One region of the Nocardia sp. CY15 genome, then DNA from elsewhere that is predicted to be linked to it. Evidence: riboswitches for the same ligand, from Rfam matches in the RefSeq annotation. Region 1 holds a riboswitch; the other holds the start of a gene.
The links. Region 1 has a riboswitch for thiamine pyrophosphate ahead of thiC (phosphomethylpyrimidine synthase ThiC). Riboswitches for the same ligand answer to the same signal wherever they lie in the genome.
Positions count from the first base shown of each region.

Region 2: linked by a shared signal. The riboswitch ahead of GVY39_RS32545 (cytosine permease) and the one ahead of thiC (phosphomethylpyrimidine synthase ThiC) in region 1 are both predicted to bind thiamine pyrophosphate.

Region 1 covers NZ_VUOT01000002.1:157,551-166,991, reverse strand. The annotation lists gene GVY39_RS06595 (peptide deformylase) at 1-177, shown strand, start outside; gene GVY39_RS06590 (GNAT family N-acetyltransferase) at 167-1,174, shown strand; gene GVY39_RS06585 (exodeoxyribonuclease III) at 1,210-2,040, shown strand; gene GVY39_RS06580 (TetR/AcrR family transcriptional regulator) at 2,109-2,735, shown strand; gene GVY39_RS06575 (homogentisate 1,2-dioxygenase) at 2,825-4,021, shown strand; gene fahA (fumarylacetoacetase) at 4,018-5,193, shown strand; gene GVY39_RS06565 (hypothetical protein) at 5,553-5,999, shown strand; TPP riboswitch at 6,142-6,264, shown strand; gene thiC (phosphomethylpyrimidine synthase ThiC) at 6,256-7,908, shown strand; gene GVY39_RS06555 (hypothetical protein) at 7,975-8,196, opposite strand; gene GVY39_RS06550 (DNA-directed RNA polymerase subunit beta) at 8,219-8,716, opposite strand; gene GVY39_RS06545 (hypothetical protein) at 8,713-9,183, opposite strand; gene GVY39_RS06540 (helix-turn-helix domain-containing protein) at 9,374-9,441, opposite strand, start outside.
Region 2 covers NZ_VUOT01000056.1:13,263-22,703, reverse strand. The annotation lists gene GVY39_RS32565 (AAA family ATPase) at 14-2,569, opposite strand; gene GVY39_RS32560 (styrene monooxygenase/indole monooxygenase family protein) at 2,693-3,892, shown strand; gene GVY39_RS32555 (cytochrome P450) at 3,908-5,155, opposite strand; gene GVY39_RS32550 (hypothetical protein) at 5,656-6,051, shown strand; TPP riboswitch at 6,146-6,262, shown strand; gene GVY39_RS32545 (cytosine permease) at 6,258-7,625, shown strand; gene GVY39_RS32540 (DUF72 domain-containing protein) at 7,647-8,480, shown strand; gene GVY39_RS32535 (LOG family protein) at 8,500-8,994, shown strand; gene GVY39_RS32530 (CopG family transcriptional regulator) at 9,032-9,355, opposite strand; gene GVY39_RS32525 (hypothetical protein) at 9,348-9,441, opposite strand, start outside.

The DNA of each region.
Region 1 (9,441 bases):
TTCGCTCGGATGCTCCAGCACGAGGTCGGGCATTTGGACGGGTTCCTGTACGTGGACGTGCTGCTCGGCCGCAACGCGCGGGCCGCCAAGAAGGCGATCAAGCGCAACGGCTGGGGCACACCGGGTTTGAGCTGGCTGCCCGGCACCGATCCCGACCCGTTCGGGCATGACGACTGACCCCGCCGCCGGCCTGCCCGATATTCCGCTCGGCCGCCGCGTGGTGCTGCGCTATCAACTGCCCGCGGGTTATCCCCAACCGCTGACCGACGTGATCGGCGAACTTCTCTCGCTGGATCCGCCCACCGTGCGCGGCGCCGACGGCCAGGTCGTCTCGGTGGCGCCGGACCGGGTGGTCGCGTTGAAAGCCATCGGCCCCAGACCGATTCGCACGAAGGAGATCCGCGCGCTCGAGGCCGCGGCCGCCTACGCCTGGCCCGGTGTCGAGCACAGCTGGATCGACGGGTGGTTGGTGCGCGCGGGCCACGGCTACACCGGCCGAGCGAACTCCGCTGTGCCGCTGGGCAACTTCGGCAGCCCCGCCGTCGTGTCCGCGGAGACGCTGCACCGGATCGGCGAGTGGTACACCGCGCACGGCCTGCCCTTGCAGCTCGCGCTGCCCGACCGGCTGGCACCGACGCCGCCCGGCTGGCACAGCTGGCGGGAGACGCTCATGCTGGCACTCGACATCGACAATTTCGTCCTGCCGCGGGGTCCGTCGATGGTGCGGATCGCGCCCGCCCCCGACGCCGACTGGCTGGAGATGCACCGCTATGGCGGCGAGGCCCCGGCCGCGCAGGCGGTGCCCGCCCCCGCGCCGGTTCCCGAGGTGCTGACCGCGGTCCTGGACGGCGAACTCGGCTTCGCCTCGCTGGGCCTGCCGCGTCCCATCGCGATCGGCCGCGGCGCGCTCACCACCGCCCCGGACGGACGCCGGTGGGTCGGGCTCACCTGCGTGGCCGTCGCGGCCGCGCACCGCAGGCACGGGCTCGGCTCGCTGGTTTGCGCCGAACTGGTGCGCTGGGGCCGCGAACGCGGCGCGACGCACGCCTATCTCCAGGTGGAAGCCACCAACGAGCCGGCCCGCGCGATGTACCGCGAACTGGGATTCGTCGAACACCACGCCTACCGCTACGCCGCGCCCGAACCCCTCGCCGGGCCCGGCGGCCTGCGGTAGAACAGACCTGTCACCCCGTGCGAAGGAAGTCCGCAGTGCGTCTCGCCACCTGGAATGTCAACTCGATCCGCTCCCGGCTCGACCGCGTCGCGGACTGGCTGGACCGCCAGGACATCGACGTGCTGGCCCTCCAAGAGACCAAGTGCCGCGACGACCAGTTCCCGTTCGAGCGCTTCGACGAGCTCGGCTACGAAGTGGCCCACCTCGGGATCAATCAGTGGAACGGGGTGGCGATCGTCTCCCGGGTCGGTCTGACCGACGTCGAGTTCGCCTTCCCGGACCAGCCGGGCTTCGACAAGGACGCGGAAGAATCTCTGATCAGCACGCCGGTGGTCGAGTCGCGCGCGATCGGGGCCACCTGCGGTGGCGTGCGGGTATGGAGCCTGTACGTGCCCAACGGCCGCACGCTGGGCGATCCGCACTACACCTACAAGCTGGAATGGCTTGCCGCGCTGCGCGACAACGGCGCGCGCTGGTTGGCCGAGGACCCGCAGGCCAAGATCGCGCTGGTGGGCGACTGGAACATCGCGCCGACCGACGACGATGTGTGGTCTGTGGAGTACTTCGCCGACAAAACGCACACTTCGCAGCCCGAACGCGACGCTTTCCAGGCCGTCGTGGACGCCGGCTACGCGGACGTCATGCGTCCGTTCGCGCCCGGGCCGGGCGTCTACACCTACTGGGACTACACCCAGTTGCGCTTTCCGAGGAAAGAAGGGATGCGCATCGATTTCATCCTCGCCTCCCCCGCGCTGGCCGCCACCGCGACGGACGCGATGGTCGATCGCGAGGCGCGAAAAGGCAAGGGCGCCAGCGATCACGCTCCGGTGATCGCCGAGTTCGCCGACGGCCCCGGGCACTCGTGACCCGCCCGGCGCAGCCGCCCTTCCCCCGCCGCAGCGGGAGCCGGACGACCGGCGCCAGGTTGGGCGGAATGAACAACGACGCGGCCGTGGGGCCACGGCAACGTGCGCAACACCTCGGCCCGGAGCGCCGCCGCCCGCAGGTGCTCGACACCGCGCTCGCCATCGCCGTGGAGGACGGCATCGCCGCGGTCACCATGGCCGCGATCGCGGAGCGCATGAACGTGACCAGGCCGGTGGTCTACGCCTGCTTCGCCGATCGCGTGGAGCTGATCGAGGCACTGATCCAGCGCGAGGAGGGCTACCTGGTCAGCGGCGTGCTCGAGGTGGTCACGCCGCGCCCCGTGAACGCGGACGAGACCGTGTTCGTCGAGGGGTTCCGCGCCCTGCTGACGAAGGCCGCGATCCGGCCCGAAGCCTGGCGGCTGGTCTACGGCAATCCCGATCCCGCGGTGGCGAATTCGTTCGGTCGCGGCCGCGCGCTCGTCATCGAGCGCTGTACGAAACTGTTGCGGCCGACGCTGCGCGCCTGGGGCACCGCGGACGCCGAGCGCAAGCTGCCCGTGCTGGTGGAGCAGTGGGTGTCCGCGGGCGAAGGGGCGGTGCGCGCGCTGCTCGCGGACCAGCAGGGCTGGACACCGGCGGATCTCGGCGCGTTCGTCGGCGCGGCGGTCTACCGCGCCCTGCGCAACGCCTGATTGTCAGGCTGCGTTTCCGCTGCCCTCGCCCGGCCCGGTCACTACGATGGTGATCAACTATCCGACCACCGGCTGGCGGAGGAACGGTCATGGCGTTCTATCGGCAAGTGGGTGCGGTGCCGCCGAAGCGGCACACCCAGCATCGTGACGAGCGGGGCCGGCTCTACTACGAGGAGCTGATGGGCGAGGAGGGCTTCTCCGGCGACTCCTCGCTGCTCTATCACCGCGGCCTGCCACCGGCACTGGTCGACTCGACAGTGTGGGAACTGCCCGATCAGCGGACGACGCCGAATCATCCGCTACGCCATCGGCATCTGCGCCTGCACGCCCTGTTCCCCGGCGACGTTGCGGCGGAGACCGACCCGGTCACCGGGCGGCGCCTGCTGCTCGGCAACGCGGACGTGCGCATCTCCTACGTCGTGGCCGAGAACGAATCGCCGCTGTATCGCAACGCGATCGGCGACGAGCTGGTGTACGTGGAATCCGGCACCGCGGTGGTCGACACGGTATTCGGCGCGCTGCCCGCGCGGCAAGGCGATCAGGTGCTCATCCCGCGTGCCACGACCCACCGCTGGCGGCCTACCGGCCCGGACCCGTTACGGACATATGTGATCGAGGCGACCGGGCACATCACGCCGCCGAAACGCTACCTGTCGAAGTTCGGCCAGTTGCTCGAGCATGCCCCGTATTGCGAGCGCGACCTGCACGGACCGACCGAGACGATCACCGAATCCGGCGCGGAGGTGGAGGTGCTCGTCAAGCACCGCCCCGGTGGAGAGATCGTCGGCACCCGGATGGTCTACGCCACCCATCCGTTCGACGTGGTCGGCTGGGACGGCTGCCTGTATCCGTGGACGTTCAATATCGCCGATTTCGAACCCATCACCGGCCGCATCCATCAACCGCCCCCCGTGCACCAGGCATTCGAGGGCGGCAACTTCGTCGTCTGCAACTTCGTTCCGCGCAAGGTGGACTACCACCCGCGATCGATCCCGGTGCCGTACTACCACTCCAACGTCGATTCCGACGAGGTCATGTTCTACTGCGGCGGGGACTACGCGGCGCGGAAAGGATCGGGTATCACCCAGGGCTCGGTGTCGGTGCACCCCGGCGGCTACGCCCACGGGCCACAGCCCGGCGCCTACGAGAACAGCATCGGCGTGGAGTACTTCGACGAGCTGGCCGTCATGGTCGACACCTTCCGCCCGCTGGAACTCGGTGAAGGCGCCTTGGCCTGCGAGGACCCGGCCTATGCGTGGACCTGGTCCGGGCGGAGCCCCGAGTGAGGACCGAGCTCGAGGTACCCCCGGAGTCCTTGTTCGGTCCGGACAACCTGCCTTATGGAGTGTTCGCACCGGCCGGCAGCGCCCCTCGGGTGGGCGTCCGGCTCGGCGAATACGTCATCGATCTGGCTGTGCTCCTCGATGATCCGGTGTTCGCCGCGCCGAATCTGAATGCTTTCCTGGCGCAGGGCCCCGCACGCTGGCGCGAGGTACGCGATCGGATTCGTGAATCCGTGGGCGGTGAGATCGACAGCGCCGCGGTACACCACCTGGACCGAGTGGAACTGCGGCTGCCCGTGCGAATCGGCGATTACGTTGACTTCTACGCGAGCATCGATCACGCGACGAACCTCGGCCGCCTCTTCCGGCCGGACGGTGACCCGCTGCTGCCGAATTGGCGCCACTTGCCGGTCGGCTACCACGGGCGTGCGGGGACCGTCGTGGTCTCCGGCACCGAGGTGGCACGGCCGTGCGGTCAGCGCAGGACCGAGTCCGGCACACCGGATTTCGGACCGTCACGGCGGCTGGACATCGAGGCGGAACTCGGCTTTCTGATCGGTGTCGGCTCGCGGCTCGGCGTCCCGGTCGGGATCGATGAGTTCGCCGAACGGGTTTTCGGCGTCGCGCTGGTCAACGACTGGTCCGCGCGCGACATCCAGGCCTGGGAGTACCAGCCGCTCGGCCCGTTCGTCGGCAAGTCGTTCGCGACATCGATGTCGCCGTGGATCACCCCGCTGGCCGCTTTCGAGGCCGCGCGGATCCCGCTGCCCGAGCAGTCGCCCGAGCCGCTGCCCTACCTGCGGGGAACCGAGCACTGGGGGCTGGACATCGATCTCACCGTGGCGTGGAACCGACAGCCGGTCGCGTACCCGCCCTACGCCCGGATGTACTGGTCACCGGCGCAGATGCTCGCCCATCTCACCTCGAACGGCGCGTCCACCCGCACCGGCGATCTGTACGCCTCCGGCACCATCTCCGGCCCCGCACCCGACCAGCGGGGCTCGTTCATCGAGTTGTCGTGGGGCGGCAGCCGTCCGGTCCTGGTGAACGACCGGCAACGCACCTTCTTGGAAGACGGCGACGAAGTCACCATCACGGCGCAGGCTCCCGGACCGGGCACGACCCGGATCGGATTGGGCGAGGTCACCGGCCGCATCCGCCCCGCAGCTCACTAGCCGGAATCGCCGTCGCCGGTGCCCTGCTGCTCCCCGCGCAACTCGCCCCCGCGATCGCCACCGCCGCCCCGGCGCCGGTCGCCGATTCCGGATCGTCATCGACCGGCTCGGGGGGCTGCACCTCCAGCCAGCCACCGACTTGCAGCTCGCCCTTGGCTTACCTGCTCGTCCAACTCATCTCGGCCCTCTCCAGCGGTTCCGCCAACGCCCGCTGACGCGTTCCGGCGTGGGCGCGCCGGCAGATCCACTCGAGGATCCGGCGCGCCGCGCGGGGCCGCAGCAACCTGCCGGTGCTTGAGCACCAAGGCATCGGGGTACGCCGCGGCTACGGCCCCATACGCCAGACAAGGAGCGAGGTCATGACCGATCGCCCGGACGTGCTGCACCGCCGCCCCGACGGCGTCGACGACGCCACCGTCGCCGCGACCGGCAAACTCTCCGAAGCGCTGGAGACCGTCGAACGCGCCCGCGGCCACCTGTACGCCTTCCATCAGCTGACCGGCGGCGCCGACCTGGCGCTGGACGAGGCGGTGGAGATGTTCCGCGCGGCGGGCCACGCCCACATCGCCGACCGCATATCGACCGAGCTGATCGGGCGCAACGTCCTGGCCGGGCGCTGGACGTTCCAGATCGTCGAGGATTACGACGACAATTACTACGACGTGTTCCGCGGTATCGAACGGGCCACCCGGGAGGAACTGCTCGGCGGCCGCCGCCATCTCTACGAAGCCGAGATGAAGGAATCGCGGCGCACCCACGGTTTGCCCGGCCATTCGGCCACCCCCGAAACGGCGGAAGGTTCGTAACCCGAGCGTCGACACGACATTCGGCGTCTCGGATCACCCACGGCCCGCACGAGCGCTGCCCCGGCTCCCTGGCGGTTCAGTCGATCCTGCCGAATCGCCGGGCGCTTGTCGAACCGGTCCGGGTATGGTCGGGCGGGACAATTTCACACCCAACGGGGGCTCGCACCAGCGGGCTGAGAGGACGGCTAGCCGAGAGGCGTCAGGGCCGTCGACCGTATGAACCTGACCGGGTAATGCCGGCGTAGGGAGGAACAATATGGCACCCGCCGCTGCGTCCGACGGCGCATCCGCACCTGTCGACAGCGTCACCACCGGCCCCATCGAGGGCAGCGTCAAGCACTATCTCGAAGTCGACGACCTGCGCATTCCGGTGCGCCGGGTCAACCTGACCAACGGAGAGCACTTCGACGTCTACGACACCTCCGGCCCGTATACCGACGAGACGGCGACGATCGATCTGGAGAACGGTCTACCGAAGCTGCGCGATACCTGGACCAAGCCCGAGGGGGCGGGGCCGCGCACCCAGCTCGCCTGGGCCAGGGAAGGCATCATCACGCCGGAGATGCGCTTCATCGCCGCGCGCGAGGGCGTCTCACCGGAGCTGGTGCGCGAGGAAGTGGCCGCGGGCCGCGCGGTGATCCCGGCCAACCACCGGCACCCGGAACTCGAGCCCACCATCATCGGCAAGAAATTCCTGGTCAAGATCAACGCCAACATCGGCAACTCGGCGGTCTCGTCCTCGATCGCCGAGGAAGTGGAGAAGATGGTGTGGGCGACCCGCTGGGGCGCGGACACCATCATGGACCTGTCCACCGGCAAGAACATCCACGAGACGCGCGAGTGGATCCTGCGCAACTCCCCCGTCCCGGTCGGCACCGTGCCGATCTACCAGGCGCTGGAGAAGGTGAACGGCGATCCGACCGCGCTCACCTGGGAGATCTACCGCGACACCGTGATCGAGCAGTGTGAGCAGGGCGTGGACTACATGACCGTGCACGCCGGCGTGCTGCTGCGCTACGTCCCGCTGACCGCCAAACGGGTGACCGGCATCGTCTCGCGCGGCGGGTCGATCATGGCGGCGTGGTGCCTGGCGCATCACCAGGAATCGTTCCTGTACACGCACTTCGAGGAACTCTGCGAGATCCTGGCGCGCTACGACGTCACCTTCTCCCTCGGTGACGGCCTGCGGCCCGGCTCCATCGCCGATGCCAACGACGAGGCGCAGTTCGCCGAGCTGCGCACCCTCGGCGAGCTGACCAAGATCGCGAAATCTTATGGCGTACAGGTGATGATCGAGGGCCCCGGCCATGTGCCGATGCACAAGATCGTGGAGAACGTCCGGCTCGAGGAAGAGTTGTGCGAGGAGGCGCCGTTCTACACCCTCGGCCCGCTCGCCACCGACATCGCGCCCGCCTACGACCACATCACCTCGGCCATCGGGGCCGCCATCATCGCCCAGGCGGGCACCGCCATGCTCTGCTACGTCACGCCGAAAGAGCATCTCGGCCTGCCCAACCGCGACGACGTGAAAGTGGGCGTGATCACCTACAAGATCGCCGCGCACGCCGCCGACCTCGCCAAGGGGCATCCGCACGCACAGGAGCGCGACGACGCGCTGTCCAAGGCGCGTTTCGAGTTCCGCTGGCGTGATCAGTTCGCGCTGTCGCTGGACCCGGACACCGCCCGCGAGTACCACGACGAGACGCTGCCCGCCGAACCTGCCAAGACCGCGCACTTCTGCTCCATGTGCGGCCCGAAGTTCTGCTCGATGCGGATCTCGGCGGACGTGCGCGAGTACGCCGCGCGCCAAGGCCTGACCGAGACCGAGGCGCTGGAGGCCGGTATGGCGGCGAAGTCCGCCGAGTTCGCCCACAAAGGCAACGCGGTCTATCTGCCGGTCGTCTCGTAGCGACCGGCCGCCGCCCGCCGCATCCCGAGGATGTGACGGGCGGCGGGACGCCGGTTCATCACCTGGTCAAGGTTCGAGGTATAGCCGTTCGCAGGGCAAGCGTGGGAGCCCGGTCGTGTCGCCGGGCAGCACAGTTACCGCGTCGGGGCGGTGGTGGGTGTTCCATTCCTGCACGAACACCACGGCGGCGGTCAGGCAGGCCGCAAAGTCCATGCGCTGATCGTGCAGGTACACCGACAGGTGGACGTCGGGCTCCTCCGGGCGCGGAGACCCGGCCGGGCCGATCACGGCACCACCGCGCGCCGGGGGCTCATCGACTCGCCCGAACCGCTCGCGCGAGCAGGCACGCGCGCACCGCATCGACCACCACCCGGCCCGAGGGCCGGTAGGTGTCCTGCGGCGCTTCCATCCATGCCCGGTATCCGTTGGTGCTGTCGGCCGGGGACGGAAGCGCGATCAACGCGCCGTCGCGGATCACCTTCACCCGGTCGCGGAACAACCCCGCGAACGTGTGCGGGTCGTCGGGCAGATCAGGACGGACAAGGAACGTCCAGGTCCGCGAAGACGGGTGCGAGATGATCGGGCCGAGACTGTTCCCGCCGCTGCGCAACCGCTCCGCCACCGCGTGGCCCAACGGTTCGGGCACCGACACACCCCACACCATCGACCCCGTCCGCACCACAATGCGGCCGAGAGCTTCTGGTTCCACCTCGGCCGGGAGCTGGCACACCCGTTTGTAGAACGCGCACCGCCCGTGCGAGGTCGCCAGATCGAAACCCTCCGCGCCCGCCGCGCCCGCCGCGCTCACCCCCGCACCCCCGCGTCGATGGGGTCGCCGCACGGTGGGGGCGCGGAGGTGGGGTACAGGGCGCGGCCGAGCATCACATGCCCTGGCATGATCACGGCGCACACCCGCGCGAACTCGGCCGGGACCGACCCGCCCAGATGCGCCATCCCCGGAACGATCACCGCACCCGCCCGCGCCACATGCACCATTTCCAGCACAGCGGCCACAACGACCGACGAGACCGTCTGCGGTGCAGTCACATATGTGTGAGCCAACCTATAGCCATGCCGACGCGCCAGCGCCTCGATGGCGGTCTGATCGCTCGCCGCCTCCGCACCCGATACGCACCGCAACCCGATCGCCGACGCGCCGGGCGTTTCCGTCGGCAAGCCACGTAGCGGCGTCGACTCGTCTCTCAGATACGCCGCTATACGTTCCAGCTCGGCCACTCCCGCCGCATACAATCCCCGCTCGCTGCTCGCATCCATACCCCTGCGCCTCCCTGCGATTCGAATGGAAGGCACCCGACGCCGAGGGCATCAACACCAGCCAGCGGCCATAGCTGTGCTGGCGCGGCCGCGAGGAATCGGCCCGCTCACCCCGGCGTCGGGGCCGGAGCTGACGTTATGAGCAGGGCTACAACGGTTTTGTCCATCAAGGACAAACCACGGGGATTGATCAGTTCTTCGGTGCGGCTTCGGGACCGATGCCCAATCGCCAAGCCAGACCGCGCAATTCACGCCCTC
Region 2 (9,441 bases), on a different contig from region 1:
TCAGCCGGCCCGATCACGAACGCCGGGCGCGCCGTGGCTTGCGCGCGGCCTCCTCAATCACTTCGGACTGGCGATCGGCGGGCACGAGAGCGCGGATGTCCTCCCGTGACCTGATCATCAGTTTCTGCAAGATCGCGGCCATTTGCGCGTCGACGGTCTTGAAGGAGCTGCCGCGCCTGGCGGCGATGGCGGTGTTCGTCCAGCCCGCCGCCGCCAGGACCGCCACTTCCTGTTCGGCAGTCGACAGTTCCGACCAGTGCGACGGCCTGCTGCGCCGCACCGGATGCTCGACGGGCAGCCGGTCCATCGACAAGTTTCCCAGCGCCAGCTGCGCCACCTCGCCGAGCTCGGGCCGCAGTAGCGCACCCTCTCGTTCCGCGTCGGCGAAGGCAGTCTCACCCAGGACCGCTCGGGCAGTTTCGGCGGCGATCTCGGTCTCGGTGGCGAACGGGCCCAGGTTAGCGATGTCCACGCCGAGCTCCTCGCGCAGCGTGGCGTTTCCGCCTGCCAGGCGCGCGATTTCGCGCGCCCATGCCGTCACGGCGTCGGAGCGCTGGTCGCCCGCGGTGGCGATCAGGCGCGCCAGCGTCCACGCGCGGATATGGGTGGCCCACATCGCACCCCACCGATCGCGCATCGCCAGCTGATTCGACAGTGTCGTCCGCCCCACGGCGAGCGCTTCGTTCGGGTCGCCGTGCTTGGTCAACGCGATCACCCACGCCAACCCCGCCCATGACGCCGCCCACCGTGCCCCGGACCGCTCCGCGTGATCCAGGTGGGTGCGGCAGAGCTCCAGTGCCTGCTCGGGCGTGCCCAAGAACGCGGCGGCCAGCGCCTCGAACAGCTCACTCATCGCGACGCCGCCGCGTTCTCCGTCCGCGGCGAATCGCGCCCGGGACCGGGCCAGGACGCCGATCGCGCGAACATCGCGCCCGACCACCATCAGTTCGGCGCCACGGGCGAACTCCACCGCAGCGGGTAGATCGAAATCTTGCTCTGGCTGCTCCCGCCATCGTGAGCGGGTGGCGGCGTCGGCCACGCAGAGTGCGACGCATTCGTCGAGCATGCGCTCGGCGTCGTGGTGCATCCCTTGGCACAGACTGATCCAGGCGATCAGCGACATCGCCGTGACTTGTAGTGCCACCGGCTGCGGATCCAGGTCCCGGCTGGCGGCCAGCGTGCGCTCGGCCCACCGGCGTGGTTCACGCAGTGAGCCGGTGAAGAACGGGCTACGCAGGGCGATCAGCCCGGCGGCGATCTCCAGCCCGACCGCCGCCTCTCCCGGGGTGGCGAGGCTGCCTTCCATGGCGCACAGCAAGTTGTCCCAGGCCGCCCGCGCCCAGTCCAACAGCTGTTGCTCGGCCGGGCCGAACCATCCGGCCGCGGCCGCGGCGACCTTGTCGCGGTAGTAGCGGCGGTGCCTGCGCGCCAGCCGGTCGGCTTCCGCGCCGCGTTCGGCCAAACGCTGCTGCGCGAACACCCGGAAACTTTCCAGCAGCGAGTAGCGCACCGTGGTCGCGGTCAGGTGGACCGAGACCAGAGACTGATCCGCCAGCCGCTCGAGCAGGCCCTCGATTTCGGCACGGGCCAATCCGTCGTGGCCGCGGGGCTCGTCGTCGGCGCATACCGCTTCGATCGCTTCCAGCTCGGCGCCCACGTCCAACCCTGGCGCACCGGCCTCCTCGTGGTCGATGTCGTAGCCGGCCGCGAACACCGACAGGCGGTCGAACAACAGCCGCTCTTTGTCCCGGCACAGGTCATAGGACCAGGCGATGACGTCGCGAATGCCCTGGTGCCGTGCGTCCGCGCCGACACGCGGGCCGTGCGACCAGTGCAGCCGCCGGTCGCCCGCAGTGCCGCTGAGATCGCGCAGGATCATCGGCAGCGGCTGCCGCGACAGCCGCGCGGCGGCAAGCCGAATGTAGAGCGGATGGTTGTGCACGTGCCGGCAGATCGCCACGGCCAGCTCGCTCTCGTCCTCGGCGACGGTGTGCCCGGTCAGGTCCGCGCGGGCGCGGAACAGGGTCAGCGCCTGCTCCCGCGACAGCGCGGGCACCGGAACCAACTGCTCGTCGACCCACCCGATCGCCTCGCGGCTGGTGGCCAGCACGGTCAAGCCGGGCACCGCGTCGAGCAGGTCGGCGATCACCCGGCCCGCACCGTCCAGGACGTGTTCGCAGTTGTCCATGACCAGGATCGTCTGCAGGGTGCGACCGACCGCGTCGCGGCGGCGCAGCGTGTCCAGCACCGCTTCCCACGCCGACCTGCCGGAGAAGTCGGCATCGATCACCGAGCGGGCGACCTGTTCCTCGACCGCGGCCGCGTCGGCGTCCCCGGACAGCAGAGCCAAGCGCACCCAGTGCACCGGCACGCGCCGGGCCTTCTGGAACCGGTGGACGGCTTCGGTGGCCAGCCGGGTCTTGCCGATGCCGCCCGCACCGATCAGGGTGACCAGGCGGGTTCCGCCGAGCAGGGCCATCCCGATCTTCTCCAGCTCACGTTCGCGGCCCACGAAGTCGCTGGCGGCCGCGGGCGGCAGCCCGGGGCCCGAAGCACGTCCTACTGACACAACTGGGCAGCGTAGTCGTGTTGCGGCCGCGATTCGCGGGTCTCTACCGATGTGCCCTATCCACCTATGCGCGGACCATTTGGCTATCGCGGCAGTCGATCGCACAACCGGAAGGACACGACGGTGGGACAGATACTCGTGATCGGGGCGGGCGAATGCGGGTTACCCCTCGCCCATCGACTGCTGCGCGGCGGCCGGCCCGTCACGCTGGTGACCGATCGGGACGCGGACGCCGTCCTCGGGGGCTCGGTGACCAGCACCCAGGTCAAGTTCCCGGCGACGCTGGACTTGGAGTCGGATTTGGGCCTGGGCTTCTGGCGCTCCAGCGCGCCGAACATCGAGGGCATCCGGTTCACCATGGCCGTCGACCGGGCGGCGTTGGTCACCTGGACCGGACGATTCGCGCGCCCCGCGCAGAGCGTGGATCAGCGAACGGTGTTCGCACGCTGGCTCGGCGAGTACTTGGCCGCGGGCGGTGACCTGCGGATCGCCGAGCCGTCGGTGGCCGAACTCGACCGCCACGCCAGCGGCTACGACCTGACCGTGGTCACCCGCGCCAGAGGCGAGCTCGCCGGCTGCTTCGAGCCCGATCCGGCGTGGCCGGCGCATGCCGCGCCGTTACGGCGGCTCGCGGTGCTGTACCTGGACGGTGTCGAGCCGGATCCCGATCGCCTCGGCTGCTACACCGCGCTGCCCGAGCACGGTGAAGTGATCTCCTATCCCGGCCTGACCGGACCGCCGGGGCGGGAACGCCGCTGCGAGATGTTGCTTTTCGAGGCGCGGCCTGGCGGGGCGCTGGATGTGTTCGACCAGCGCGGCACGCCCGCGCAACGCTGGGCGCAGGCCAGGCAGCTGCTCGACGCGCACCTGCCCGCGCAGATCGCCCAGCGCTACCGCAGGGCCGAACCGACCGATGCCGGGGCGACGCTGGTGGGCGCGGTGACGCCCGCTATGCGCCGTCCGGTGGGCACTCTGCCGTCGGGTCGGCCGGTGCTGGGCGGAGGCGACGTCGTGTGCCGAATGGATCCGGGCGGCGCCCAGGGCGCCAACAACGCCGTGCACTGCGCGATCCGCTATGGCGAGGCGATTTTGCACGACCCGAACGGTCCCTACAACCGGGCGTGGATGGACTGGGCCGCGGCGCCGTGGCTCACCGCCGTCGCACACCCCGCCGCACGGTGGACGGCGACGGTGCTCGACCCGCCCCCGGCGATGCAGCAGATGATGCTCGCCGCGCAGCACGACACGACGCTGGGAGATGCCTTCGCCGACACCTTCGCACGCCCGGCGAACCTTGCCCGGTTGGCGGGCGTGCCGTCCTGAACGATCCGCGGCGGCTCAGGGTTGCCAGGGCGGCGTGGCGGGGAAGACGACCGGAAGTGCGGTCAGGGCTCGGTGAAATGGCCCGGGCCGCCAGGTCAATTCGTGCACCGGCACGGCGGGCCGCAGTTCCGGCAGTGCGTCCAATAACTGGTCGACCGCGTCCTGGCAGATCAGATACGCCGGGCTGCGCGCGGGACAGGCGTGTGGTCCGGCGCCCCACGCCAGATGCGACCGGTTGCCGCTGTGGCCGCGCCCACTGACTTCCGGATCGTTGTTGCAGGCGGCGAAGCTGATGACGACGGGTTGGTGGGCGGGCAGCCAGACGTCGTCGATCAGGATCGGCTGCCGTGGATAGGTGACCGAGAAGTTCGCCATCGGCGGGTCGGTGAACAGAACCTCGTCCAGAGCGTCGCGGGTGGACAGGCTGCCGCCGAGAACGTTGCCGCCGAATCGGTCGTCGGTGAGGATCAGCACCAGCGTGTTGATGATCAAGTTCTGTAGCGGTTCGATGCCCGCCCCGTAGAGCACGACGAGCTGGTGGATCAGCTCCATATCGTCCAAGTCCGCCGGATGCTGCAGCAGCCGGGTGGTGATGTCGTCACCCGGCTCGGCGCGCTTGAGTTCGAGCAGCCGCAGCAGCGCGGTGCTGAGCATGCGGTTGCCTTCCTCCGCGTCCACCCCGTCGAACACGGCGGCGGTGGCGGCGGCGACCTCCTGGCCGATCTCCGGGGGGCAGCCGAGCATGGCGTTGACCATTTCGAAGGCCAGCGGCAATGCGTACTGGGAGACCAGGTCTGCGCTGCCGACCTCGCAGAAGGCGTTGATGAGCGGGACCGCGATCCGCTCCACCGTTTCGTGCAGGACGTGCAGGTTGACGGCGTCGATGCTCGCGGTGTTGGCCTGGCGGTAGCGCTCGTGTGCTTCGCCCGTGCTGCGCAAGGCGTTCGGACGCCACTGCAGCACCGGTAGCACCGGGCAGTCCGCGGGGACACTCGCCTCCCAGGTGCGCGGGTCCGCGGGAAAGTGCTGGGGATCGTGCAGGATTCGCACGGCGGTGTGATACCGCAGCACCAGAGTCGCGGGCACGCCCGGCGCCAGCTCGACCGGCGCCATAGAACCGTAGCGGGCGCGCATGTCCCGGTAGGCGCGATGCGGATCGGCGGCGAACTCCGGGGAATGCAGTGCTACCCGGTCGATGTCGTTGTCGATGGGCGACCCGCGGTGGGTACCGGGGCTGCGCGTGGTCTGGTCATCTCGGGGCATGGTCAATGTGCGACTCCCACAGTAGAAGCGTCTTCGGCGAGTGCGATCGGGCGAGCTCGACGCGGAGCGCCGGAACGTCGTTGTCTTTCGGTCCTTGCGGTGCACCCGTGCGACGCGTCGTCCCGACCGCGGAGCGGATCGACACACACGATGGTCGCTTAGGTAGTTACCGGGCATCGGTAGCAGCAGGTCACCTGCGCCGATGCGACGTTTTTCACCGCATGCCAACCGGATTCGACGCTTCTCGCCGACCGATCCGCGCCGTCGCCCGTGCCAGGAGCACCGGCTGCCGGCAACCCGGGCGGGCACGTGCCCGCGAATCGCGTTGTGGTGCCGCGCGTTCGCTGCGGGCGGCGCGCCCGCGACCGGGTCCGGTGGGCGGACGATCGGCCACCGGGGTGCTCGCATGCGCGGGAGCACAAGCACTTCCACGTGCGGGGCGCTGGTGTATAACTTCCATCGGCCCGGTCGACTCCACCGACAAGCGATAGCGAGACACGATGCACGGTTACCTGAACCAGGTGTCCCAAGGCACGACGCCCTCCGGCTATCCCACGCGCGAGCCCGAGATTCGCGCGGTCGAGCCGCCCCGCAGTACGGATCTCGTCCTCACCGCACTGCTGTGGCTCCTGCCCGCGACGCTGGCCGCGATGTCGGCGGTCCTCGCGCCGTGGTTTCTGATGGCGGGCGGCGTCTGCGACTCCAAGCCGGAGTGCCGCGTGGACACCAGTGCGGGTCTGTGGATCATGGTCGGTGGCGGGATCGTGGGATTCGCCGTGGGCGCGCTGCTGTCGGGCATGGCAGCCAGGCAAGGTCGGGCATTGTTCCCGGGCGCGCTGATCGGCGCGGTGCTGGTCGTGCTCGCGTGGTTCGCCGCCTCCTTCCTCATGGGCTGAGATCCGAGACAACCGCGACGGCGGTAACCCGCCACCGCCTGGGGCGTCCCGCTCTGGGTCGCGGGAACTGGTGCGGGTGTACTATTCGCCGGAATCACAGCACCGCGGGAGCTCGGGCACGGCCGGGCTGAGAGGGCGAACGGAAACGCTTCGCCGACCGCATGAACCTGTCCGGGTAATGCCGGCGTAGGGAGAGCGTTTCCGTCATGTCGTCGCCGACTCGCGCGAGCGCGGGGCACGAAGCCCCGCTGACCCTCGGCCAGCCCGCACCGAAGGTGCTCTCGTTCTGGGACCAGAGTGCGTTCTGGGCCAACCTCGGTGTCAGCCTCTTCGCGTTCTCCGGCGCGTACACGGTACTCGCGCCGAATTCCGAGGGATCCGCGCGGATCTCGATCGCGGCGGGCATCCTGGCGACCGTCCTGGGCACCGTTGTGGGCGGCCTGATGCTCGGCGCCGCGGCGCTGACGGGCGCGCGCACGGGACAACCCGCGATGGTCCTGCTGCGCGGGCTGTTCGGCGCGAAACTCAGTTACCTGCCCACGCTGCTCAATATCGCTCAGTTGATCGGCTGGGGAACCTTCGAGCTGATCGTCATCGGCGATGCGGCCGAAGAACTGTTCGGCGGAGGTCCGCACTGGCTCTACGTGGTCGCCGCGGGCGTGCTCACGACACTGCTCACCATCTGGCCGCTCGGGTCGGTCCGGTTGCTGCGCCGGTTCGTGACGGCCGGCGTCGTGGTCGCCCTGATCTGGTTCTACATCCAGTTCTTCCGCGCCGGTCTGCCCGATCTGCGAGCGAACCCGGGACCGAGCGGCGGCGGCCCGTTCGGCGTCGATTGGAACCTCTTCTGGATCGCCACCGACGCCGCGCTGGCCGTCTCCATCTCGTGGGTGCCGGTCGCCGCCGACTACACCCGTCATGCCCGCACCGGCCGCGCCGCCTTCGGCGCCGCAGGCGGCGCGTACGCGCTCACCCAGATCGTCGCCTATGTCCTCGGCCTGTTCGCGCTGGCGCTGGCGACCGGCGAGGGCGGGCCGTATGCGTCGTTCTTACACGTGAGCCTCGGTGCGCTGTTCTTCTTCGTCTTCGTCTTGCGGGAGGCGGATCAATCCTTCGCCAACGTCTACTCCACGGCGGTGTCGGTCCAGAATCTCGCGCCGCGCGTCGACCGCCGGGTGCTGTCGATCGGCGTCGGCGCGCTGATCACCGTCTTGGCGCTGCGGTTGGACATGGCGAACTACTTCGGGTTCCTCGGGCTGATCGGCTCGGTGTTCGTGCCGCTGCTCGGAGTGCTTGTCGCGGACTTCTTCCTGCGCGCCGAGCGTGTGTGGAACACCGCGCCGGACGCGCCGGCCCGGTGGGGAATGGTGGTCGCGTGGCTGACCGGATTCGCGGTGTATCAACTGGTCAATCCGGGCGACGCGGGTGTGTGGACCGATTTCTGGGATGCGCTGCGCCGGGCTCTGCACTTCACCGGGCAGGCGTGGATGAGCGCATCGCTGCTGTCGTTCTTGGCGGCCCTCGCGGTGGCGTGGCTGGTCGGCCGGGTCACGGCGAGTAGCGCGTCGGCGTAGCGGATTTGCCACCATGGAGAGATGAGCCAGATCCGGATCGGCACGTCGGGATGGGTGTACCCGCCTTGGCGCGGAACCTTCTATCCCGAGGGACTGACGCACAAGCGCGAATTAACCTATCTCGCGGAGCGTCTCGACAGCGTCGAGATCAACGGCTCGTTCTATTCGCTGCAGCGCCCGTCGAGCTACCAGCGCTGGGCAGAGCAGACCCCGGGCGATTTCGTGTTCGCGGTGAAGGGCAGCCGGTTCATTACCCACATGAAGCGCCTGCGCGACGGTGACGAGCTGCTGGCCAACTTCCTCGCGTCCGGCCCGCTGGCGCTCGGCCCCAAGTTGGGGCCGATTCTCTGGCAGCTGCCTCCGACCTTCCGCTTCGACGCCGATGTTCTGGACGCTTTCCTGTCCCGGCTCCCCCGCAGCACCGAGCAGGCCGCCGAGATCGCGCGCCGCCACGATCACCGTGTCGACCCCGCGTACACGAGCACCGACGCCGACCGGCCGATGCGGCATGCTCTGGAGATACGGCACGACAGCTTCGTGACCCCGGCGTTCACCGAACTGCTCACCCGCCACGGCGTGGCGCTCGTCGTCGCCGACGCCGCGGGCAAGTATCCGCTGCTCGAAGAGGTCACCGCCGATTTCGTCTACATCCGATTACACGGACACGACGAGCTCTACGTCAGCGGTTACACCGACGAGGGCTTGGACATGTGGGCGGAGAAGATCCGCTCGTGGGCCGAATCCGGCGACGTGTACACCTATTTCGACAACGACGCGAAGGTGATGGCGCCGCGCGATGCCATCGCGTTGCGGGAACGGCTCGAGCCGGTCGTGTCACCGCGACCGGCGGGGTGAGGACAGGGAGGTGGCGCCGGTGCGGCAGGTCGCGGTTTGCGGGCCGAGAGAGTGCACTGAGCAGGAAGCGCAGTGGGCGTGCACGGTCGGCGACCTCTTGGCGCAGGCGGGAGTGACCGTGCTGTGCGGCGGTGGGTCCGGGGTGATGGCCGCGGTCGCCGACGGGGCGTCGCGTGCCGGCGGGCTGGTGATCGGGGTGCGACCGGACACCGATCGCGACGCGGTCTGCCCCGGTTTGTCGGCGGTGTTGTTCACCCGTATGGGTGAGGCCCGCAACGCGATTCTGGTCGAATCGGCCGATGCCGTGATCGTCATCGGCGGCTCGTGGGGCACGCTGTCGGAGGTCGCGCTCGCGCGGCGGCGCGGAGGGATTCCGGTGGTCTCCCTGGGAGGTTGGGAGGTTCGCGACTCGAATGGTCGTCCGATGTCGGCGACGGCGCCTGCCACCGACCCGGCCGAGGCGGTGCGTCGGGCGCTCGACGGAATCGGTGCGGCCCGGAATGATTCAGCCTGATCGCCGCGCCCCTCGAAGCCTCCCACCCTCGAGCCGGTCAGGCCGACTGGCGCAACGGGTGCAGGGCGGCCAGCGCCCGCAAGGCGTCGGCGCGCGAGATGGGCTGGTCGTTCTCCAAGGCGGTCAATTCCAGCTCGATCCAGTCGCGGATGAGGGCGGACATGGTCACATTCCGCTGCTGGGCGGCCTTCTTCACCCGTTGATGCAGCTCGAGCGGGATGCGCAGCGACGTGGTGACGGTGACCGTGTCCTCGGCGCGCAGCGGCGGGGGCAACTGGGCCGGGTCCACGGGCGCGTCGGTGTATTCGAGACCGGACAGGAAGTCCTGGACGTCCTTCGGGTTCGTCGGATAGTCAGTCATCGGCGTGCTCCCAACGCTCGAGTTCGGCCACCTGAGCCTCGGTCATCTCGACCGCGCCCAGGATGTCCCACTGCCAGCCCTCGGTG